DNA from 3 places in the Streptomyces sp. NPDC031111 genome. Region 2 is predicted to be linked to each of the others. Evidence: riboswitches for the same ligand, from Rfam matches in the RefSeq annotation. Region 2 holds a riboswitch; each other region holds the start of a gene.
What was found. A riboswitch is a leader RNA that binds a small molecule or an ion and turns the genes downstream of it on or off. The one in region 2 is predicted to bind cyclic di-AMP.

Region 1 (7,779 bases), on a different contig from region 2:
CACTCCGGCAGCATCGCCAGCGCCTCGTCGCCCAGCGGGTTGACCCCGGGGCCGGCGGCGAGCGAGTGGGCGACCAGCACGTGCAGGCACTTCACCCGGTCGGGCATGCCGCCCGCGCTGGGGAAGTTCTTCAGCTCCTCGATCTCGTCGCGGCGCCGGATGTAGTCCTCGTGCGCCGCGCGGTACGCGGCCGCCAGCTCCGGGTCGGTGGCCAGCCGCTCCGTCATCTCCTTCATCACGCCGTTCGCCTCCAGCGTCCCGATCGCGGAGTTCGCCTTCGGGCAGGTGAGGTAGTAGAGCGTGGGGAAGGGCGTGCCGTCGGGCAGCCTCGGCGCGGTCTCCACGACGTCCGGCTGCCCGCAGGGGCAGCGGTGCGCGATGGCGCGCAGACCGCGCGGGGGCCGCCCGAGCTGCTGCTTGAAGGCCTCGACGTCCGCGTCGGTGGGCTCGGTGCGCGGGGTCGTGGGCAGATCAAACAACGTCAGCGCGGAGCGCTGTCCTTGGGGGGTGGTGGTCGGGCGACGGGCGGGCGTGTCCATAGTGTCTTTCTACGGCTTTCTGCAAAGGGTCACTGGTCGGCGGCGTCGGCCTTGTCGACGCCGTCCCAGACGTTCGAGTACCAGGGGCGGTCGGCGGCCTCGAGATCGGTGCGGGACTTCTGGGCCGTACCCGGGTCGATGACGATGTAGCCGGTCTCGCCGGGCATGACGTAGTGCAGCCGTCGGCGGATCTCCTGCTCGGCGTACGCGTCGTCCTGCCAGCGCGCCTTCATGTCGCGCAGCCGTTCGACCCGCTGGCGGGTCTCGTCCTGCTCCTGCTGGAGGTCGGCGATCTCCGCGCGCTGGGAGACGTACTGCCGCATGGGGTAGGCGAGGGCCACGATCAGGGAGCAGACCACCAGGGCGAGCAGCGCCGCCCGGCCGGTCAGCCGGGAGCGGCGGGCCTGGCGCTTGGTCTGCGAGCGGTAGACCCGGGCGGCGGTCTGCTCACCGATCAGCCGGATCCTGGTCGCGGTGGAGAAACGGTCCCGGTCCTTCACCGCCATGGCTCCGCCTCTCGTTCACCGTCATACGTGCGTACGTCCCCGCACACGGTACGGGACCGGGTACGGGGACGTACGTACGACGCTTCCTACAGGAGTGGTGCTCAGCCCTTGAAGCGGGGGAAGGCCGAGCGGCCGGCGTACACCGCGGCGTCGTCGAGGATCTCCTCGATGCGCAGCAGCTGGTTGTACTTGGCGACGCGCTCGGAGCGGGCCGGGGCGCCCGTCTTGATCTGGCCGCAGTTGGTGGCGACGGCCAGGTCGGCGATGGTGACGTCCTCGGTCTCGCCGGAGCGGTGGGACATCATGCACTTGAAGCCGTTGCGCTGGGCGAGCTCGACGGCGTCCAGGGTCTCGGTCAGCGAGCCGATCTGGTTGACCTTGACCAGCAGGGCGTTGGCGGCGCCCTCCTCGATGCCGCGGGCCAGGCGCTCCGGGTTGGTGACGAACAGGTCGTCGCCGACGAGCTGGACCTTGTCACCGAGCTTGGCGGTGATGGTCTTCCAGCCCTCCCAGTCGTCCTCGAACAGCGGGTCCTCGATGGAGACGAGCGGGTACGCGTCGACGAGCTCGGCGTAGTACTCGGTCATCTCGGCGGCGGAGCGCTCCTTGCCCTCGAAGGTGTAGGAGCCGTCCTTGTAGAACTCGGACGCGGCGACGTCGAGGGCGAGGGCGATCTGCTCGCCGGGGGTGTAGCCGGCCTCCTTGATGGCCTCGAGGATGAGGTCGAGGGCCTCACGGTTGGAGCCGAGGTTCGGGGCGAAGCCACCCTCGTCGCCGAGGCCGGTGGCCAGGCCCTTGCTCTTCAGGACCTTCTTCAGCGTGTGGTAGACCTCGGCACCCCAGCGCAGGGCCTCGGAGAAGGACTCCGCGCCGATCGGGGCGATCATGAACTCCTGGATGTCCACGTTGGAGTCGGCGTGCGAGCCGCCGTTCAGGATGTTCATCATCGGCACCGGGAGCAGGTGCGCGTTGGGGCCGCCCAGGTAGCGGAAGAGCGGCAGGTCGCTGGCCTCGGAGGCGGCGTGGGCGACGGCGAGCGAGACGCCGAGGATGGCGTTGGCGCCGAGTGAGCCCTTGTTGTCGGTGGCGTCCAGGTCGAACATCGCCTGGTCGATCAGGCGCTGCTCGGTGGCGTCGTAGCCGACGAGCTCCGGGCCGATCTGCTCGATGACGGCCAGTACGGCCTTCTCGACGCCCTTGCCCAGGTAACGGTTGGCATCGCCGTCACGGAGTTCGATGGCCTCGAAGGCGCCGGTGGAGGCGCCGGACGGGACGGCGGCACGACCCGTGCTGCCGTCGTCGAGGCCGACCTCGACCTCGACCGTGGGGTTGCCTCGGGAGTCCAGGATTTCCCGGGCTACGACGACGTCGATGGACGGCACGAGCATCTCCTTCTTGGATGTGACGCGGGTGAGCAGGACCCCGGGGGGTCTTGCGAGACCGAGCCTAACCGGCTCCGGGCGATCGGCCAGCGGTCGACCGTCCCGTGGACAGAACCGAGAGTAAATTGTTTCCGAACGGAACAAAGACGTTTCCCGGAAACAGGACGGAACCGGTGCCGGTCATGACGTGAAAACCCCGCCCCGGTGCGTACGGGGGAAAACGCACCGGGGCGGGGAGCGGGGAGGCCGCTGCTGCTTACTTCAGGTGCAGCTGCTGGCCCGGGTAGATGAGGTCGGCGTCGTCGACGATGTCGTCGTTCAGCTCGAACAGCTTGGCCCAGCCGCCCTCGACGTCGTGCTCGGCGGCGATGGAGCTGAGGGTGTCGCCCTTGACGACCTTGTACTCGCCGTCGCCCTTCGCGACCTTCTTGCCGGTCGGGGTGGTGACGGTCTTCTTCTCGGCCTTCGGCTCGGCGGCCGGGCGCTCGGCGGAGCGGGACGCCTTCTGCTCGGCCTCACGGGTCTCGGTGGAGCCGGTGCTCTGCGAGGAGCCCGAGTCGTCCGAGGCGGAGCCGGTGTAGGCGGCGTTGGACAGGCCCTTGCCGCAGACCGGCCAGGCGCCCTTGCCCTGGCCCGCGAGGACCTTCTCGGCGATCTCGATCTGCTGGGCCTTGGTGGCCTGGTCGGCGGTGGCGGCGTACTGGGTGCCGCCGTAGCCGGCCCAGGTGGAGGCGGAGAACTGCAGACCGCCGTAGTAGCCGTTGCCGGTGTTGATGGACCAGTTGCCGCCGGACTCGCACTGGGCGACGGCGTCCCACTCGGAGGCGGTGGCGGCGGAGGCGTTGCCGGCCGCCATCAGCGGGGCGGCGACGGCGGCGGAGGCGACACCGGCGACGGCGATCGCGCGGGTGGCCTTGGACGGACGACGGTGCTTGCCCTTGCCGGAAAACAGCATGGATGGATCCCCTCACCGACGCCTGCGAGGTGAGCTGTCGGGTTCGGGCCGGTTGAGTTGCCCGGCCACGTCCCTCCCGGGACGCGGCTTCACCCCAAGCCGGATCCGGCGTCAACTGCCCGGACACGGCGCTTACCTTGGGTCCCCCGCTCCTGCCTACGGCGCATGACGCGACGACTGTTCCCGTGCTGCCACTGGCAGGATTCGGCGTGGCGGCAGCCGGGGCCCGCGGTGGCGAGCGGTCACGACCGTAGACACGCGATCCGCGGAATTTCAAAGACGATCAGGGCTTCTGAGACCTATCTCTCACAGCCTTTAAACCGGACATTCACCGCGAACCATGACGCCAACTACCGCCGCGTCCATGCCCTTTCGGGTGTCACCTTTCGCCCGGTTCGACCCCGACCTCGAGCTCCTGGCCGGGCAGGATGAGGTCCGGGTCGGCGCCGACGACCTGCTCGTTCTCGGCGTAGAGCGACCGCCATCCGCCGTCGAGCTCAAGGGAGTCGGCGATGGACGACAGACTGTCGCCGGTGCGCACGGTGTACGAACCGTCGGCGGCGTCGCGGGATGCGTCGGTTCCGCGCGAGGCATGCCGGCCGGACGAACCGGGCGTGCGGTCCGCACCCGCGCCCTCCTCGGCACTGGCGCCGCGGTGGCGGCCATTGCCGCTGTTCTGCCCCTCGGTGACCGCCGAAGAACCTTCACTCTGCCCGGACTTGTCCGACTCGTCACTCTTCGGGGTGGCCGAGGCGGAGGGGGAGGCGCTGGATCCGTCGTCCGAGCCGGTGTCCGAATCGCCGCCCGACTCGGTGGATTTGTCCGACTCAGCCGATTCATCGGCCGAATCCTCACCATCGGACGACGGGTCGGCGGTGGCCGACGGAGAGGAGGAAGCGGACGATTCACCGGAGTGGGACGATCCGGACGAGTCCGAGGAATCGGATGAATCCGAGGAGTCGGAGGAGTCGTCCGAGGAGCCGGACGGGTCCGACGTCGGGTCCTCCGACACGCCCGTGTCGATGTCCGCCGACGCCGAGTCCTGGTTCAGGCCCGCGAGCAGTCCGCAGGCCCGCCACGCGCCGACCCCCCGGTCGGCGAGGACCCTCTCGGCCACGGCTATCTGCTGGCCCCGGCTGGCCTGGTCGGCGCTGGGCGCGTAGTCCAGGCCGCCGTAGTTCTCCCAGTCGTCCTGGGTCAACTGAAGGCCGCCGTAGTAGCCGTTGCCGGTGTTCTGGCTCCAGGAGCCGCCGCTCTCGCACTCGGCGACGCGGTCCCAGGTCGAGCCGTCGGCCGCGCTGGCGCTGCCCGCCCCGAGGAGCGGGATCGCGATGGCGGAGCCGGTCACTCCGGCCGCGACGAGGAGAGCCGGAGCCTGGCGGGGGCGACGGTGCCGACCGTTCCCGGAGAGCATGCGGAGACCTTTCGCGAGACAGCAATGACCGGCGCGGCGAAGGGATACCGATACACCGCACTTGATGGGTGAACGTATCGGCAGACGATCACTTGTCACAAGTTCATGCCGCGCAGATCACGTGAAGATCACAGAGTTGAGGGCGTGTCATGTTTGCGCGGGTCCTGCCGTGGGGACAGGAGTGAATTCCACGGGGAGGGTGCGCAGTCCGCGCATGATGAGGCCGCCCCGCCAGCGGAGTTCGGCCGGTTCCACCGCGAGCCGCAGGTCCGGCAGACGGGTCAGCAGGGTGGCGAGCGCGGTCTGGCCCTCCAGGCGGGCCAGCGGGGCGCCCAGGCAGTAGTGGATGCCGTGGCCGTATCCGAGGTGCTGGTTGTCGCGCCGGCCGAGGTCGAGCAGGTCCGGGTCGGCGAACCGTTCCGGATCCCGGTCCGCGGCGGCCAGGACGACGAGGACCGGGTCACCGGCCGCGACGTGCTGCCCGCCGATGGTGACCGGCTCGGTGGCGAACCGCCACGTGGCCAGCTCCACCGGACCGTCGTAGCGCAGGAGTTCCTCGACGCCGGTCTCCAGCAGACCGCGTTTCCCGGCGGCGAGGGACCGTTGCAGACGTTCACGCTGACCGGGGTGGGTCAGCAGGGCGTAGGTGCCGTTGCCGATCAGGTTGACGGTGGTCTCGAAACCGGCGAACAGCAGGATGAACGCCATCGCGGCGGCCTCGTTCTCGGTGAGGTGCTCACCGTGGTCGGAGGCGCGGATGAGGCCGGAGATGAGGTCCTCGCCGGGGGCGGGGTCGGCGGGGAGCGCCTCGCGCTTGCGGTGGATCAGCTCGGCGAGATACCCGCGCATCTTCTTCACGGACCGGGCGACGCCACCGCGCGGCCCTCCGCCGTGACGGATCATCATGCCCGCCCAGTCCCGGAAGTCGTCCTGGTCCTCGCGCGGGACGCCGAGCAGGTCGCAGATGGCGTAGATGGGGAGGGGGAAGGCGAACTCGTGGATGAGGTCGGCGGAGCCGTTGTCCGCGAACCGGTCGATGAGCCCGTCGGTGAGCTCCCGCACCCGGGGCGCGAACTCGGCGACGCGGCGCGGGGTGAACGCCTTGCTGACGAGCCGGCGCAGCCGGGTGTGGTCCGGCGGGTCGATGTTGAGCAGGTGCGTCATCAGCTCGGCCTGCCGCTCCCCGGGGATCCCGGTCTTCCCCTTGGCGTGCGCCGGCTCGTCGTGGTGCGCGGGGTTCTTGGACAGCCGGCTGTCGGCGAGGGCCTGCTTGGCATCGACGTACCGCGTGACCAGCCACGCCTCGACCCCACTGGGCAACCGCGTCCTGCGCACGGGCGCGTGCTCACGGAGCCAGGCGTAGGCGGGATAGGGATCGGCGGCGAACTCCCAGGTGAAGAGTTCGGGAGCGGCGGGCTGGTCATGCATGCGGCGACCCTAACGGGCGGGACACCTCAGGGGGCGCGGGGCAGCACCCTCAGGGGCGCGGGGAACTGCGCGAAGGGGGGTCCGGGGGCGGAGCCCCCGGGGACGGGACGGGAAGGGGCGGCGGGGGCGAAAAACCCTCCCGGGCGCCGCACCCCCGCTCTCAGCCCTCGCGCCCCTCCGCGAAGCGAATCGCGTCGCGATACACCCGCGCCGCCGCCCGCAACGCCGCCTCCGGATCAACCCCCGCCGCCTCCGCCCGCACCGCCAGGGCGAGCAGTTCGTAGCCGATGCCCTCACCCATCGGGAGGGGGACGGAGAGGTCGGCGGTGCGGACGCGGGACGCCAGCTTCGCGGTGAGGGCGAGGGCGGGCTGCCCGAGGGGGATGCCGTCGGTCACGGACTCGCGCCGCTTCTCGACCGCCTTGGTCCGCAGCCAGTGCTCCTTGACGTCCTCCGGCGTGGCCGCCGTCTCCTCGCCGAAGACATGCGGATGCCGGTGGATCAGCTTGGCCACGATCCCGCCGGCCACGTCGTCCACGGAGAACGGCTCCTGCGGGTGCTCCTCGGCGATCCGCGCGTGGAAGACGACCTGGAGCAGGACGTCCCCCAGCTCCTCGCGCAGCTCGTCCCGGTCCCCCTCCTCGATGGCCTCGACGAGTTCGTACGCCTCCTCGATGCCGTACTTCGCCAGGCCCTTGTGGGTCTGCTGGGAGGACCACGGGCACTCGGCGCGGATACGGTCCATGACCTGCACGAGGTCGAGCAACCGGGCGCCCGGCAGGTCGTAGGAGGCGGGCAGCAGCTCCAGCTCGGGCATCCGGACCCTCCCGGACCCGGCGAGGCGGGCCAGGCCGTCGGTGAGCGCGGGCTCGCCCTCGCCGGTGGCGACGACCACCACCGTCCGCCCTCCGGCACAGGCGTCGACGACCTCCTCGGCGGTCGGTGCCGCCTCCTCGACCGATATGCCCGCCTCCCGCAGATACGGCAGCTGCGGATGGGCGCCGTCCGCGCACAGCACCCGGTCGGCCGCGTGCAGGGCCTGCCAGGCCGGCCAGGACAGCAGCCCCGGCGCGACCCGGTGGCTGGTGGTGAGCAGGACGACGCGGCCGGGGGCGTCGGCTTCGGTGGTCGGAGCGGGACTGATTGCGTTCACGCTCCGAAACTAGCCCACCCCGCCGACACCTCCGGAGTTATCCACAGGCGGTCCGGCCGGTCAGAGCGCCTGCGGCGCCTCCGCCGCCGTGGTGACGTCCCGCACCCACGGCGTCCTGGCGTCGACGCGGCTGCTCTTCTCGACGTCCCAGCTGCCGTAGCGCGGGTTGAGGTCCACGTCGAGGTCCTTGCTCGCCTCGGACAGCGCCTGCCAGAACTCGGGCCGGCTGGTGTCGGTGCCGAGCTGCTGGGCGAGCTTCTGGGCCTGGATCTGGAGGCGGAGGTTCTCGTCGAGGCGCTGCGGCGGGATGCCGTACTGCTGGAGCCAGGCCGCCTCCAGCCCCTCGGCGCCCCCGGCCTGCTGCTCCAGACCGGACCGCATCCGCTGGACCTCCCGGGGGCT
Region 2 (7,779 bases):
GATCCATACGGCCGTCCACACCAGCCGCCAGTCCTGGCAGAAGGTGCGGTAGATGAGGACGAGCACCGGCATCATCAGCAGACCGAGGACGATCGGTGCCCAGTTGGCGTACGTGGCGGCGCTCTCCACGCCGAAGGCGCGTACCAGGCCGGCGTCGAGGGTGAAGAAGCCCGGCCACTGGTCGTAGGCGGACATGTTGCCCGACAGCGCCGCGCCCGGCCGCAGTTCACCGTTGGCGAGCAGTGTGTTGACCACGGCGTCGTGCTTGGACGCCCACGGGTAGCGCACGGCGTCGTACAGCATCGCCGGTGGCGCCTTGAGCGCGAACAGCAGCGCGGCACAGTGCGCGGCCGGCCACCAGGGCGCGGTGCCCGCGCGCCGCAGGCTGAGGACGAAGCCGGCGGTGAGGACCACCAGCGAGAGGTAGTAGGCGGCCGGGAGGCGGTCCAGCAGTCCGTAGTCGCCCATCTCCCGGAAGCCGATGCGGGGCAGGGCGTAGAACCACAGCCCGGCGGCGAGCAGCAGGGTCAGCAGCCCGGCGTCGGGCGGACCGCTCGGGACCGGCCAGGATCTGCGACGGCCGGTGGCCGGTCCAGGATCCGCGGGGCCGTCGGCCGGCTCGGGGCTGGGCAGCTCGCTGCTCTCAGTGGTCGGTACGGGCACATGTTGTTGCACGCCGAGACTCCCCTCCCCCGCGACGAGTATAGGAATTACCTCTGTTTTTCACACCAAAAACGCAGAACTCGCCTCAGCCGGCGAACGCCGGACGGCCGCGCAGGACGGTGAGGGACCGGCGGTACCACCGCCAGCCGACGGTCCTCAGGCCGTCCCGGTACGGGGCGATCCGCGCCCCGTCACCCGCCAGCCACGCCTCGACATCGGCGACGGTGTGGCCGCGGCGGACGATCAGGCGGGCGATGCGGTAGCGCTCGTCCCGGTCCGAGCTGAGCGCGTGCCGTACGGCGGTCGCCGTCTCGTACCCGGCCCCGGCGGCCATGGCGCGCACCCGGGGGCTGTTGTAGCCGTGCGGATAGGCGAGGTGGGGCACGGAGTGGCCGAGGGTGTCCTCCAGTACGGCCTTGGAGTCGAGCAGTTCGGCACGGAGCCGCTTGGCGGTGAGCGTGTCGAGCTGGGCGTGGGTGACCGTGTGACTGCCGATCTCGACACCGGCCTGCTCCAGCTCCACGACCTGGTCCAGGCTCATCATCGGGGCGGGCGGCAGCAGACTGCGGCCGCCCGGGGAGATGGCGCCGGTGGTGAGATACGCGGTGGCCGTCAGCAGGTGCTCGGCCAGGGCCTCGGCGGTGGGACCGGGCAGGTCGGCGAAGCCGTCGTCGAAGGTGAGCAGTACCGGCCGGGGCGGCAGGGGCGCCCGTCCGGCGAGATGCGCGGCGAGGGTGCTGATGGTGACGGGCGTGCGGCCGCTGTCCAGGACGGCGTCGAGATGGGACGCGAACTCCTTCGGCGTGACGGTGAACTCGGCGATCCAGTCCGGCGGATCGTCCATCACGGCGTGGTAGAGGAATACGGGTATGGCGGCCGGGTTCATCTCGTCCCCCTTCCGGCGGCGCCCGCCAGGGCCCGCCGCGCCCGCAGATAACCGAGCGGTCCGTACAGCATTCCCCTGCGCTGGAGCCGCGACAGACGGCGCGGCCAGGGATGCGTGCGCGTGTCGTGCCCGCCCGGCGCACCGCCGCCGTCCGAGTCGCGCGCCTCGGTCAGCGCGCGGGCGTGGGCCAGACCGCGCGGCAGCCGGGCGAGGAACGCCGGCAGCAGCGCGGGGCGGTTGACCAGGATCGCGGTGAGGTAGGCGGTGAGGCCGGCGCCGTAGCCGTACGCCTGGGTCTCCAGGTCGGCCCAGGTCTCCCGGTGGTGGTGCCACACCAGCGCGTACGGCGTGTAGCGCAGCCGGTGCCCTTGGGCGAGGACGCGGACGAATCCGTAGAGGTCGTCGCCGCCCCGGGCGGCCGTCCCGGCACCCGTGGCCGGGTCGAAGCCGCCGACGCCGCGCAGCACCTCCGTACGGAAGGCCATGTTCGCGCCGGAGCCGAAGCGGCCCGCGGTGAAGGGGAACAGCGGCTCGTCGCGCGGCGGGTCCCCGGGGTCGTACGTCGTCGGTGTGAAGCCCTTCGCGAAGCCGCCGTGGCTCTCCAGCAGGACCTGGGCGGGAGTGCGCAGCCGGGCGGGCAGGATCAGTCCGGTGGCGCAGCCGAGCCGGGGGTCGGCGGCGAACGGCGCGGTCAGCTCGGTGAGCCAGCGCGGATCGGCGACCACGTCGTCGTCGGTGAACGCGACGACCTCGCCCCGCGACTCGGCCAGCCCCTTGTTGTGCGCGGTCGCGAGTCCGGGCACCGGCTCGCACACGTACCGCACCCGCTCGCCGTACTTCCGCTCCACCAGCTCACGGGTCTCGCCGGTCACGGGCGCGTTGTCGACGACGACGACCTCGAACCGCGGATGCTCCTGCGCGAGCAGCGAGTCCAGCGCCCGCGCGAGCTGCCCGGCGCGCTCCCGGGTGGCCACGACGACCGAGGCGTACGGCGGCTCCGCGGCGCCCCCCGCGCCCTCGGCCTCCCGCGGAACTCCGGAGGCCGCCTCCGTCAGCACCGCCCGCGGGTCCGGCCCCTCCGGTACGTGTGTCAGCAGTGTCCCCACCGGGCGGCCCGACCGTCTGACCAGCAGGAACACCTCGCCGTGCGTCACCGGCGGGCTTCCCGGGCCGGGTCTCAGCACGGCCTCGTCACCGGCCAGGTCCAGGTCGGCCACCTGGACCGCGCCGATGGCCAGGAACCGTCGTATCTCCTCCTGCGTGCCTGTTCTCCGGGACATCCGTCCCTCCCCCCTCCTCAGGACCGGCGCAGCCGTGCCGCGCCCTTCAGGGTCCGCGACGCCAGCGACGCGAGGCGCGGGCGGGCGCGGACGAAGCCCTGCGCGCGGCGCGCGGGCTCGCGGCTCAGCCAGTGCAGCGCGGCGCCCACGCCCGGACGGGTGGCCGCCCCCTCGTACACGGCGCGTTCGCCGGTCTTCAGCGAGTCCTTGTACTCGGCCGCCCCGCGCCCCATGTCGAGCATCCCGATGCCCTCGGCCGCCGCCGCCTCGGCCATCCGCAGATGCAGCACGAGACCCGGCGAGTACTTCGCGAACTCCGGGTCGTACGCCGGGAACCAGCAGGCCAGCACGGACGCCGAACGCAGCCCGAAGTGCGCGGCGACCGGGCGTTCGCCGGCGTACAGGACCGACAGCGTGCCCGTGCACTGCGGGGCCCGGGTCTCGGCGAGCCGGCCCACGAGCCGGGCGATCCACTCCCGCGCGAACCGGTCGCGGCGCCCGGTCCTGCGGTACTGCGCCGACTTCCACTCCATCAGCGCGCGCAGCGCGGCCGGGTCGCGCTCGTCGAAGACGAACCGCACGGGCCCGGCCTGGCGGCCCAGCCTGCGTTCCTTGGCCAGCGTGGTCTTCAGGAACTTCGGCGACTGGGTGCGCAGCACCGACTCGTACGTCTCGTAGCCCTTCTCCACGTCGATGACATAGGTGGCGTGCTCCTCCGCCGCGTACGGCACCAGCAGCCCCTGGTCGGCCTCCAGGTTGTCGAAGACGAAGCTCGACACCGCGCAGCCGCGCAGCAGTTCACCGGTCTCCAGGGCGACACCGGGAGCCAGGACCGCGCCCTGGCAGTCCGACACCCCGAGCCCGATCGCCCGGCCCTGCCCCCACGCGCCCCGCTCGTACGGAAGGAAGCCCACCGGTTCCGTGCCCTCGTACAGCGACGCGACCCGGGCCCGCGCACGCACCCGGCCCACGGCGACGGTGAACTCCGGTTCCATGAAGGGGTTGCGCGGTGCGTCCGTCGCGGCGCGCAGTTCCCGCCAGCGCTCCCGTTCCCCCTCGCTGAGCTCCTCCGGCCTCAGCACGCGCATGCGTCCACTGCTCACCTGACCCCCCGATCAAGTCCCCCCTGGACTCTTGGAAGGTACCGCCCCGGAGCGGGGGGACGGTAGATAGCGGACCATGTTCTTGCCAAACGGTGAAAGAGTCCTGAACCGGTCCGTACCCGGCGATGACGGAAGCGGAAGCGCACGGAAAGCGAGCGGTTCCGTACACGGTGATGCACGGTGAATCGCGCCGTCGTGTTGTCCGTATTCTCTGATCATGGCCGCACCCACCGATTGTTCACTCATCGCCACCGACCTGGACGGGACGCTGCTGCGCGGCGACGACACCCTGTCCGACCGGTCCCTAGCCGCGCTCGCGCGGGTGGAGCGGGCAGGTGCCCGGCACCTCGTGGTGACGGGGCGACCGGCCCCCAGGGTGCGTCCGCTCCTGGACGACCTCGGCTGCACGGGGCTCGCGGTGTGCGGCCAGGGTGCGCAGGTGTACGACGCCGGCGCGGACCGGATGCTGTGGTCCGTCACGCTGGACCGGGAACTGGCGGAGACCGCGCTCGGCAAGATCGAGGCCGAGGTGGGGGAGGTGTACGCCGCGGTCGACCAGGACGGGGTCGACGGGCTGACGCTGATCGAGCCCGGCTATCTGATGCCGCATCCGACCCTGCCCGCCGTACGGGTGGAGCGGCGGGCCGAGCTGTGGGACATGCCGATCAGCAAAGTGCTGCTGCGCCACCCGGACCTGTCCGACGACGCGTTGGCGGCGGCGGCGCGGTCGGTGGTGGGCTCGCTGGCCACGGTCACCATGTCGGGTCCTGGCACCGTGGAGCTCCAGCCGTGCGGGGTGACCAAGGCGACGGGACTGGCGCTGGCCGCCGAGCACCTGGGGCTGAGCCCGGCGCGGACGATCGCCTTCGGCGACATGCCGAACGACATCCCCATGTTCGACTGGGCGGCCCACGGCGTCGCCATGGCCAACGCGCACCCCGAGCTGAAGGCGGTGGCAGACGAGGTCACCACGTCGAACGAGGACGACGGCGTGGCCGTCGTCCTCGAGCGACTGTTCGACAAGACGGCCGTGCTGGGCCGTCAGCGGGTGGCTCAGTACGCGCCGAAGACGTTGTCGATGGAGCCGTAGCGGTCGGCCGCGTAGTTGCAGGCCGCCGTGATGTTCGCGACCGGGTCGTACGGGTCGAAGGCGGTGCCGGGCACGTGGTAGGCCGCGAAGGTCGGGTCGATGACCTGGAGCAGGCCCTTCGACGGGGTGCCCGCGGCGGCGTTGGAGTCCCAGTTGTTGATGGCGAGCGGGTTGCCGGAGGACTCGCGCATGATGTTGCGGTGGATGCCCTCGTAGCTGCCCGGGATGCCGTGCTGCGCCATGACGTCCAGCGACTCGCGGATCCAGCCGTCGAGGTTGTCCGGGTAGGCGGTCGTGGCGGCGGCCGTGGTGGTCGTCGTGTCGGCCGTGGTGGCCGCGGAGGCGCCGGTGGCGCCGACCAGCGGCAGGGCGACCATGGCGACGCCGGTGCCGGCGACGGCGAGGGAGCGGACGAGGCGGCTGTTGCCGAAGCGGCGGTGCAGACCGGAAGTGGGCATGTCTGGGTTCCTCTCCTACGCCTGCGAGGTGAGCTGTCGGGTTCGGGCGGGAGAGTGCCCGGCCGTGCCCCTGCGGGCATGGCTTCACCCCTAGCCGTTCCGGCGCGTGGCCGGCCCGGCGGCTTACCTGGGTCCCCCGCTCCTGCCGTCATGAGTGATCGTCGGTGGTTGATGCGGGCGGCGGCAGGATTCGGCGTCCACCCGGCAGGCCGGGAACGTATGCGAGAGCACATGTCGGGAACAAGTGCGGCCGTCACGCATCACGCCGTTTGATCTTGAGTTGGGGTGTTTTGGGCGCTTGATCCTTTGCGAGTGCCAAGGGTCAACTCCACTCTGTGGAAGGGGGAAAGGGGAGTGAAGGCCCGTGGTGCGGGTACCGGGGTGCGCGTGACCCACTTCACTGGGGATCACTCGCGAGCGCATTTCTCGCCAAGGGGAATTCGCTTGGTATTTGCGGCAAATCGGACGTCGGGGCGGGCAGGATGGTTCGCGCGGCGAGGAGCGGTCCGGACGGCGGGCCGGAGGCCGGGCCGAGGAGTCGATCGCTACGTCCGTGAAAGTCAGGGAATGTCCGTTGTTATCAACCGATCAAAATCGCTCGCCTTTCGATCCCGTAGCGCCCTGCCCGTAACCCTGGGCGCTGGCGGTGATCGAAACGTGACCGGATACGCTGACTTGAGTGATGGCAGCGACCTATCGACAAACCGTGTAATCACCAGTGGACACCAGCAGACAGGAGACCCCTCGTGACCGTCGTCGGGCCGTTCGGGCTGAGCGTGCGGGACCAGGCTCTGGAAGCCGATGTCCAGGCCGGATTGACGGCTGTCGAGGAGGGGCTGCTCGAGGCCACCAAGAGTGAGGTGCCCTTCATCACAGGCGCCGCCCAGCACCTGGTGCGGGCCGGCGGCAAGCGGTTCCGTCCGCTGCTCGTGATGCTCGCCGCCCAGTTCGGCGACCCCTACGCGCCCGGTGTCGTGCCGTCGGCCGTGGTCGTGGAGCTGACCCACCTGGCCACGCTGTACCACGACGACGTGATGGACGAGGCCGAGGTGCGGCGCGGAGTCGCGAGCGCGAACGCCCGCTGGGGCAACTCCGTCGCGGTCCTCACCGGCGACTTCCTCTTCGCTCGGGCCTCGCACATCCTGGCCGACCTCGGACCGGAGGCCGTGCGGGTCCAGGCCGAGGCGTTCGAACGGCTGGTCACCGGTCAGATCCTGGAGACCGCGGGACCGCAGGACGGCCGCGACCCGGTCGACCACTACCTGGACGTGCTCGGCGGCAAGACCGGCTCGCTGGTCGCGGTCTCCTGCCGCTTCGGCGCGATGATGTCCGGCGCCGACGAGACGGTCGTGGACGTCCTCACCCAGTACGGCGAGCGGCTCGGCGTCGCCTTCCAGCTCGCCGACGACGTCCTGGACATCGCCTCCGACTCCCACGAGTCCGGCAAGACCCCCGGCACCGACCTGCGCGAGGGCATCGCCACCCTGCCCGTGCTGCGGCTGCGCGAGCGGGCGGCCCGGCTGGGACTGGCCGAGGACATCGCCCTGTGCGAGCTGCTGGACTCCGACCTCACCGACGACGCCCGGCACGCCGAGGCGCTGCGGCTGCTGCGCGCCCACCCGGCCCTGGACCAGGCCCGCCGGGACACCGTGCGCTACGCCGAGGAGGCGCGTGCGGTACTGGCCCCGCTGCGGGAGTGCGAGGCGAAGGCCGCGCTGGTGCAGCTGTGCGACGCGGTGGTGCACCGCGCGGGCTGAGCCGGCCCGAACTCCTCCCCGACCCCTACTGGTCGGGGGAGGAAACCGCCCCCCGTGTCATACCGCAGCAGTACGTGGAGTTGCGTCCGGGGTCTGACGAATCCGCCTGCCGGATTTGGTCAGATGGACAACGACGGACAACACCACTTCTCACCGGTTCGGGTGAGAATGGCGGCTCAGGGTGAGACTGGTGCGAGGACACGAGACGGAAGCCGCCGCCGACCACGGAGGGCACACATGGCACCGTACGATTCCGACGACATGACGACCGCGAGGGAGGTCGACGAGCCGCGCGCGGGGCGGCGCAGGGCCGCGCGGTACGTCGTCCCGGTCACGGTGATGGGAGTGGCGGCCGCGACCATCGGGCTCGTCCCCGCCATCGCCGACTCGGGCGACCCCGACCTGCCGGAGATCACCGCCGCGCAGCTGATGGAGAAGATCGCGAAGTCGGACGTGGAGCAGCTGTCCGGCACCGTGAAGATCACCACGGACCTCGGTCTGCCGAACCTCGGCGGCCTGGAGAGCAGCCTCGCCTCCGGCGC
Region 3 (7,779 bases), 210 kb from region 2:
ATCGCGCAACGCCCGCGCGATCACCTTGGCCCCGCGATCGTGGCCGTCGAGCCCCGGCTTGGCCACCACCACGCGGATCGGACCGGCTGCCACACCCATCACTGCCTCCATGAAGCGACTACATCCATCCGTACCGACAAGTACCGCACACATCCGTCATGCCGTACACATCGCTCGGGATCCCCTGCCCGAACCGGCCGGGGAAGTGAACGAACGTTATCTCCAGCATCCCGCAACCGGCAGTTTCACGGTGCACAGCGAGGGGCAAATCACACGGTGGGACACGTTCACCGCGCAGCGTTCCCGGGCTCCGCGCCCCACGCACCCCGTGCCCGTGCGCCACTCGGGCAACGGTGGGAACATGCGCATAAGGGATTCGCACCGAGGTCGCCGTACCACCGCGCCCCCTCGACACGTCATACGCGCGCACCGTCGACCGCTCTCGTAGCGATTTCCCATGAGGGCACACGGGGGACAGGGCTGTCCCTCCGCGTGCCGACAGGAGGTCGGCCATGAAGGTCACCGAGGCAGCTCTTCCGTTCCTGCCGCTCTGCCGGCGTCTTCTGCCGACCCGGCTGGCGGATCTCTCCCTGGCCCTGCTGAAGGCGACCGCGCTGGAGCTGGCGATCCTGGCGGGTCACCTCCTGCTCTATCCCGCCGGCATCATCCAGGAGCGGCGGGGCACCAGTCCGGCGCTGCCCCCGCCGGACGGCACGGCGAAGCTGCCGACGGAGGCCAAGCCCCCGGTCGTCCTGCTGCACGGCTTCATCGACAACCGGTCGGTCTTCGTCCTGTTGCGCCGCAGCCTCGCCCAGCACGGCAGGCAGCAGGTCGAGTCGCTCAACTACTCGCCGCTGACCTGCGACATCCGCATCGCGGCCGAACTGCTCGGCCGACACATCGAGCAGGTGTGCGAACGTACGGGCAGCCGTCGGGTCGACGTGGTCGGGCACAGCCTCGGCGGGCTCATCGCGCGGTACTACGTCCAGCGGCTGGGGGGCGACACCCGCGTGCGGACGCTGGTCACGCTCGGCACCCCGCACTCCGGCACCCGTGTCGCGCCGCTGGCGAACGCACACCCCATCGTGCGCCAGATGCGCCCCGGCTCACCGGTGCTCGAGGAGCTCACCCAGCCGGCGCCGGGCTGCCGTACGCACTTCGTCGCGTTCTGGAGCGACCTCGACCACATCATGGACCCGCTGGAGTCGGCGTGCATCGAGCACCCCGACCTGACGTCCGTGAACGTACGGGTGAGCGGCGTCGGCCATCTCGCGCTGCCCGTGCACCCGGCCGTGGCGACCGGCATACGCCAGGCCCTGGACACGGCGCTCCCCGGAGAGCCGGCCGCCGGCCGCCCGGGCGGCCTGACCGTGGCCTGACGGCCGCAAACGGGGCGGCCACCCGGAGACGGCGGCGGCGCGACACGCCCGGCGCCGGTGCCACGTGACAACCGAAGGGGGCATATACCCCTCGACGGAAACCGAACAACAACGGTCCGGGACAGCCGACTTACCGCCGTCGACCCACTCACGATCTCGAACAGACTTCGAACAAAGAGCCAAGACCGCGCCCGCCGTCCGCCAAAAGACGACTGATTGCCCGTTTCCTGCGCGCGTGAAACCTGAGGAAGATTGTCGTGCCCGCGTACCGCCGGGTACAGTCGCCGCACTGCTCTGGCAGCCCCTGTTGTCGAGGCGAAAGAGAAGTTGGTGAACGACCGTCACCCGTCGGGGACCATGGCCCCGGCTCCGGCTTCCGATGCCGACTCGGCGCCCTACGCGTCGTACGGCTCCCAGGAAGCCCAGTACGGAGACTTCACCACGTACGGCGGCTACGACGCCACCGGTTTCTCCGCGACCCACTTCGGGACCGGCGCCCACACCACCGGGAGCTTCGCCGCCGACCCCCTCTTCGGCGACCTCCCGGGCAGCGGACACGACACCGGCGGACACGACACCGGCGGCTACGACACCGCGCACTGGACCACGGGCGGCCACGACACCGGGCAGTACGACGCGTACGCCGTCCAGCAGCCGTCCGCGTACGACACCGGCGGCTACGACGCGACCGCCTGGACCACCGGTCAGCATCCGATGACGATGATCCCGCCGCAGGCCACCTCCCCGGAGGCGAGCGGCCAGTGGGACTCCGGTGAGTGGCTCCAGCCCGACCAGGCCGGAAACCCCGCCGCCCTCACCCAACAGTGGGACTGGGGCACACAGACCTTCGACAGCGGCGTCTACGACGCCACGCAGTGGAACTCCGACGGCGGCGAGGCGGCCGCCCAGGAGCCCGCGGCCGACGCCTACGCGCCGCAGACCGAGTCGTTCGAGTCCTTCGACCAGGAGTCCCCCGCGGACCCCGAGGCCGACGGGCCCGCCGACACCGGTGAGATGCCCGCGGTGTCCCTGCTCGACGAGCAGGAGGAGTCCCTTCCGGTCCCGGCGCCGCGGGCGGCCTCACGCTCCGGTTCCCGGTCCCGCCGCCGTACGCCCGCCAAGCGCTCCGCGCTGCTGACGGTGGCCGTGCCCTCGGCGTGCGTGATGGGCGTCGCCGGTATCGCCGCGGCCTCGGTCGGCGGCCTGACCGACGACGGCGGCCAGGACACCACGACGACCGCCGCGGACGCCCAGCCGGTGAAACCGTCCGCCGCCAACATCAAGCTGGACACCCAGCTCGAAAGCCTCGCCGCCGGCGCCGACGACTTCGCCGACCGGGCCAGCCGCACCCAGGAGCGCATCGACCTCAAGGCACAGCAGGAGGCCGAGCGCAGGCGGGCGGCGGAGGAGGCGGCCCGCAAGGAGCGGCTGCGTCCGAAGTTCGCGCTCCCCGTCGCACAGCACGGACTCAGCGCCTACTACGGCCAGTCCGGCATCAACTGGATGTCCGTCCACACCGGCATCGACTTCCCCGTCTCGTACGGTGCGCCGGTGATGGCCGCGACCGACGGCACGGTGCGCACGCAGTACAACTCCGCCTACGGCAACATGATGATCGTGACGGCGAAGGACGGCACGGAGACGTGGTACTGCCACCTCTCCAGCTACCAGATCCCCTCCGGCTCGACCGTGAAGGCCGGCGACCGGATCGCGTTCTCCGGGAACTCGGGCAACTCGACCGGCCCGCACCTGCACTTCGAGGTCCGCCCGGGCGGCGGCTCGGCGATCGACCCGCTCGCCTGGTTCCGCAGCCACGGCCTCGACCCGTCGTAGGAGCCGGAGGCCCCGTAGGACCGTCCCCCCGACGGGTCGCGGCCCGCCGCTACAGCTTCTCCACCGGCGCGTACCGCAGCAGCAGCCGCTTGGGCTTGGTCTCCCCGAAGTCGATAGTCGCCTCCGCGTTCGCCCCCGTGCCCTTCACGGCGACCACGGTGCCGAGCCCGAACTGGTCGTGCGTGACCCGGTCCCCGACCGCCAGCGACACCACGGGCTTCTCCGATGTCCGCCGGGTGGCGAAGCCGGACGCTCCCGAAGCCGACGAGCGGGAGCGGGACGACGACAGCGAGGCCGCCACCCCCGACACCGGGCCGGAGGACACGGGCCCGCTCGCCCCCGTCCGCTTCCACTCCAGGTGGGCGGCCGGGATCTCCTCCAGGAACCGCGAGGGCGGGTTGTAGGAGGGCTGCCCCCACGCGCTGCGCAGCGTCGAGCGGGTCAGGTACAGCCGCTCCCGCGCACGCGTGATGCCGACGTACGCCAGGCGCCGCTCCTCCTCCAGTTCCTTGGTCTGGCCGAGGGCGCGCATGTGCGGGAAGACGCCGTCCTCCATGCCGGTGAGGAAGACGACCGGGAACTCCAGTCCCTTGGCGGTGTGCAGGGTCATCAGGGTGATGACGCCGGAGCCGTCCTCGTCCTCGTCGGGGATCTGGTCGGAGTCGGCGACCAGGGCGACCTGCTCCAGGAAGTCGGACAGCGCGACCGACTCGCCCTCCCCGCGCTCCTGCTCGAACTCCAGGGCGACAGCGGCGAGTTCCTGGAGGTTCTCGATCCGGGTCTCGTCCTGCGGATCGGTGGAGGCCTGCAACTCGGCGAGGTAGCCGGTGCGTTCGAGGATCGCCTCCAGCACCGTGGCCGGGCCCGCCCCGGAATCCACGACCGTACGGAGGTCCTCCATCAGCGTGTTGAACCGCTTCACCGCGTTCGATGACCGCGCGGCCATGCCGTACGCCTCGTCGACGCGCTTCAGCGCCTGCGGGAAGCTGATCTTCTCGCGCTGTGCGAGGGCGTCGATCATGGCCTCCGCGCGGTCGCCGATGCCCCGCTTGGGGACGTTGAGGATGCGGCGCAGCGGCACCGAGTCCTCGGGGTTGGCGAGCACCCGCAGATAGGCCAGGACGTCCCGGACCTCCTTGCGCTCGTAGAAGCGGACGCCGCCGACGACCTTGTAGGGCAGGCCGACGCGGATGAAGATCTCCTCGAAGACACGGGACTGGGCGTTGGTGCGGTAGAAGACGGCGACGTCGCCCGCCTTGGCCTCCCCCGCGTCCGTGAGGCGGTCTATCTCGTCGGCGACGAACTGCGCCTCGTCGTGCTCGGTGTCGGCGACGTACCCGGTGATCCGGGCGCCCGAGCCGGCGTTGGTCCACAGGTTCTTCGGCCGGCGCGACTCGTTGCGCTCGATGACGGCGTTGGCGGCGCTCAGGATGGTCTGCGTGGAGCGGTAGTTCTGCTCCAGCAGGATCGTCGTCGCGTCCGGGTAGTCCTCCTCGAACTGGAGGATGTTGCGGATCGTCGCGCCGCGGAAGGCGTAGATCGACTGGTCGGCGTCGCCCACGACGCACAGCTCTGCGGGCGGGACCTCGGCCTCCGGCGGTACGTCGACCGGGTGCTCGGAGGTGCCGACGAGCTCGCGGACCAGGGCGTACTGGGCGTGGTTGGTGTCCTGGTACTCGTCGACCAGGACGTGGCGGAAGCGGCGGCGGTAGTGCTCGGCCACGTCCGGGAAGGCGCGGAGCAGATTGACCGTCGTCATGATCAGGTCGTCGAAGTCGAGGGCGTTCGCCTCGCGCAGCCGGGACTGGTACAGCGCGTAGGCCTGGGCGAGGGTCTTCTCGAAGCCGTCGCCCGCCTGGGCCGCGAAGTCCTCCTCGTCGATCAGCTCGTTCTTCAGATTGCTGATCTTGGCGCTGAAGGACTTCGGCGGGAAGCGCTTGGGGTCGAGGTCGAGGTCGCGGCAGACCAGGGCCATCAGCCGCTTGGAGTCGGCGGCGTCGTAGATCGAGAACGACGACGTGAAGCCGAGCTTCTTGCTCTCGCGGCGCAGGATGCGCACGCACGCGCTGTGGAACGTCATGACCCACATGGCGTTGGCACGCGGGCCGACGAGCTGCTCGACGCGCTCCTTCATCTCGCCCGCGGCCTTGTTGGTGAAGGTGATCGCGAGGATCTGGCCCGGGTGGACGTGCCGCTCGGCCAGCAGATGGGCGATGCGGTGGGTGAGCACGCGGGTCTTGCCGGAGCCGGCGCCGGCCACGATGAGCAGCGGGGAGCCGGAGTGCACGACGGCGGCGCGCTGGTTGTCGTTGAGCCCTTCCAGCAGCGCGGCGGAGTCGATCACCGGGCGCGGGGCGCCGTCGCGGTAGTAGGCGTCCCTCTCCGGCGGCACGTCGAACTTCCCGCCGAACAGGTCGTCCGGAATCTGCTCCGGTACGTGCTCGTCCTCGGGCGGTGGCGGGGGCTCGTCCGAGGGGCCCCGCTGGGCCTGGAGGTCCGCCAGGAAGCTGTCGTCAAAGAGGCTGCTCATCGCTCTCCGAGTCTAGGGCGCCGCACCGACAACCCGGGGCCACCCCGGGAACATCCCTGGTTTCCGGCCGTCGGGCCGGAACGCACACCCGCCGGCACCGCACCCGCACCCTGAGTGACCGGACGCACAAGGTCACGAAAATGTATCGGGCATATCACCCATCAACCTTCACAGGCGCCACACCAGTTGGCTACGGTGCGGGCGGGCCGTACGACCCCCACCGGCGAACCCCGCCGGGCCGCGCGGCCCCCGCCGAGTCCGTCACTGCCCGCCGTGGCAGCCGGAGCCGGGGACCCACCGAGACCTTGGGGTGAATCGGCCCACTCCTTCGTGGAGCGGCCGTAGGGCAACCCTTCCGAAGCACCACCCGCCCGAACCCGACAGCTAACCCGGTAGGCGGAGCACTGGAAGGAGTCGCCTCCCTTGGCGTCGCACCGCAAGTCGCGCACCCCCGGCCCGCGCGTGGCAGGCATACGGACCCCGGCCCTCGCCACCGCCGCCCTGACCTCCGTGGCGCTGCTGTCCCAGACGGCCAACGCCGCCCCCTCGGACGACAGGCCGAGCCTGGAGGAGGTGGAGAAGAAGGTCGACGACCTGTACCGCCAGGCGGAGTCGGCGACCGAGAAGTACAACGCGGCCAAGGAGAAGACCGCGAAGCAGCGCACGCGCGTCGACACCCTCCTCGACGACGTGGCCAAGCGCACGCAGCGGCTCAACGAGGCGCGGGAGGAGCTGGGTTCCTTCGCCGCCGCCCAGTACCGGACCGGTGCCGGCGTCCCCGACACGGCGACCTTCCTGCTCGCGGACACGCCGCAGGACATCTTCGACCAGCGCCAGGTGATGGACCGGATGACCGGCCGCCAGAAGCAGGCGGTCGACGACTACGTCACACAGCAGTCCCAGACGATGAAGAAGCGCCAGGAGGCCACCAAGAGCCTCGAGACGCTCACCGAGTCACAGGGCGACCTGAAGACGGCCAAGGCCACCGTCCAGAAGAAGCTCGCCGACGCGCGCGAGCTGATGTCGAAGCTGACCGCCGAGGAGAAGGCGCGGCTGGCGGCGATCGAGAAGAAGAAGCAGGAGGAGGCCGCCCGCAAGGCCGCCGAGCTCGCCCGGCAGCAGGCGGAGCAGCAGGCCGAGGAGGAGGCCGCCCAGCAGGAGGCGGCCCAGCAGGACAGCGGCACCTCGGGCTCGTCCGAGTCCTCCGGCTCGACCACCTCCCCGTCGACGTCGACCGACTCCTCGTACGCCGCCAAGGCCGAGAAGGCCCTCGCCTTCGCCCGCGCGCAGATCGGCAAGCCGTACGTCTGGGGCGCCACCGGCCCCGGCTCCTACGACTGCTCCGGCCTCACCCAGGCCGCCTGGAAGGCCGCCGGCGTCACCATCCCGCGCACCACCTACGACCAGGTCGACGCGGGCACGACGGTCCCCGTCTCCCAGGCCCAGCCCGGTGACCTGGTCTTCTTCTACGACGACATCACCCACGTGGGCATCTACATCGGCAACGGGATGATGATCCACGCCCCGAAGCCCGGTACGTACGTCCGCGAGGAGTCGATCTACTACGACGGCGAGTCCTCGATCCACAGCATCGTGCGCCCGGCCTGATCGTCACCGGGCGCCGGAGGTGGACAGGGGTCAGGTCCAGAGCACGGCGATGAAGACGTTCGCCGTGGTCAGCAGCCCGACGAGGCCGAACATGCCCTTGTCCACCTTCTCCTCGTCCCGCTTCACATAGACCAGGCCGAGGATCACGATCAGCAGCGCCAGCTTCACGCCGATCTTGATGTTGTCGACGGAGTAGTCCTGCGCCTGGTTGAGGCCGACCAGCACCACACCGGTGACCAGCATCGTCAGCGCGCCGTGCAGCATCGCGGGGACGAACCGGGCGGTGCCCTGGCCCATCGCCTTGATCTGGGTGAGGAAGCCGCCGAGGAGCGAGGCGATACCGATGATGTGCAGACCGACGAAGAGGTGGATGAGTACGTCCATGGGGCCGGAGCCTAACCATCCCCACCCCATAGCAGTCCGCCGCCC

Region 1: linked by a shared signal. The riboswitch ahead of ACZ470_RS31835 (transglycosylase family protein) and the one ahead of ACZ470_RS04585 (transglycosylase SLT domain-containing protein) in region 2 are both predicted to bind cyclic di-AMP.
Region 3: linked by a shared signal. The riboswitch ahead of ACZ470_RS05565 (C40 family peptidase) and the one ahead of ACZ470_RS04585 (transglycosylase SLT domain-containing protein) in region 2 are both predicted to bind cyclic di-AMP.

Annotation. Positions count from the first base shown of each region.
Region 1 is NZ_JBVIGS010000019.1:97,045-104,823, reverse strand. Features, by position in the region: gene ACZ470_RS31850 (DUF501 domain-containing protein) at 1-539, opposite strand, end outside; gene ACZ470_RS31845 (FtsB family cell division protein) at 569-1,045, opposite strand; gene eno (phosphopyruvate hydratase) at 1,147-2,427, opposite strand; gene ACZ470_RS31835 (transglycosylase family protein) at 2,684-3,382, opposite strand; cyclic di-AMP (ydaO/yuaA leader) riboswitch at 3,387-3,556, opposite strand; gene ACZ470_RS31830 (transglycosylase family protein) at 3,762-4,796, opposite strand; gene ACZ470_RS31825 (cytochrome P450 family protein) at 4,944-6,224, opposite strand; gene ACZ470_RS31820 (nucleoside triphosphate pyrophosphohydrolase) at 6,385-7,377, opposite strand; gene ACZ470_RS31815 (SurA N-terminal domain-containing protein) at 7,438-7,779, opposite strand, start outside.
Region 2 is NZ_JBVIGS010000002.1:193,979-201,757, forward strand. Features, by position in the region: gene ACZ470_RS04560 (hypothetical protein) at 1-675, opposite strand, end outside; gene ACZ470_RS04565 (polysaccharide deacetylase family protein) at 749-1,549, opposite strand; gene ACZ470_RS04570 (glycosyltransferase family 2 protein) at 1,546-2,829, opposite strand; gene ACZ470_RS04575 (GNAT family N-acetyltransferase) at 2,847-3,917, opposite strand; gene ACZ470_RS04580 (HAD family hydrolase) at 4,150-5,022, shown strand; gene ACZ470_RS04585 (transglycosylase SLT domain-containing protein) at 4,986-5,480, opposite strand; cyclic di-AMP (ydaO/yuaA leader) riboswitch at 5,484-5,654, opposite strand; gene ACZ470_RS04590 (polyprenyl synthetase family protein) at 6,227-7,237, shown strand; gene ACZ470_RS04595 (LolA family protein) at 7,475-7,779, shown strand, end outside.
Region 3 is NZ_JBVIGS010000002.1:399,098-406,876, reverse strand. Features, by position in the region: gene ACZ470_RS05585 (cobalamin B12-binding domain-containing protein) at 1-99, opposite strand, end outside; gene ACZ470_RS05580 (esterase/lipase family protein) at 513-1,379, shown strand; gene ACZ470_RS05575 (M23 family metallopeptidase) at 1,737-3,212, shown strand; gene pcrA (DNA helicase PcrA) at 3,262-5,742, opposite strand; cyclic di-AMP (ydaO/yuaA leader) riboswitch at 6,002-6,158, shown strand; gene ACZ470_RS05565 (C40 family peptidase) at 6,166-7,350, shown strand; gene ACZ470_RS05560 (hypothetical protein) at 7,381-7,734, opposite strand.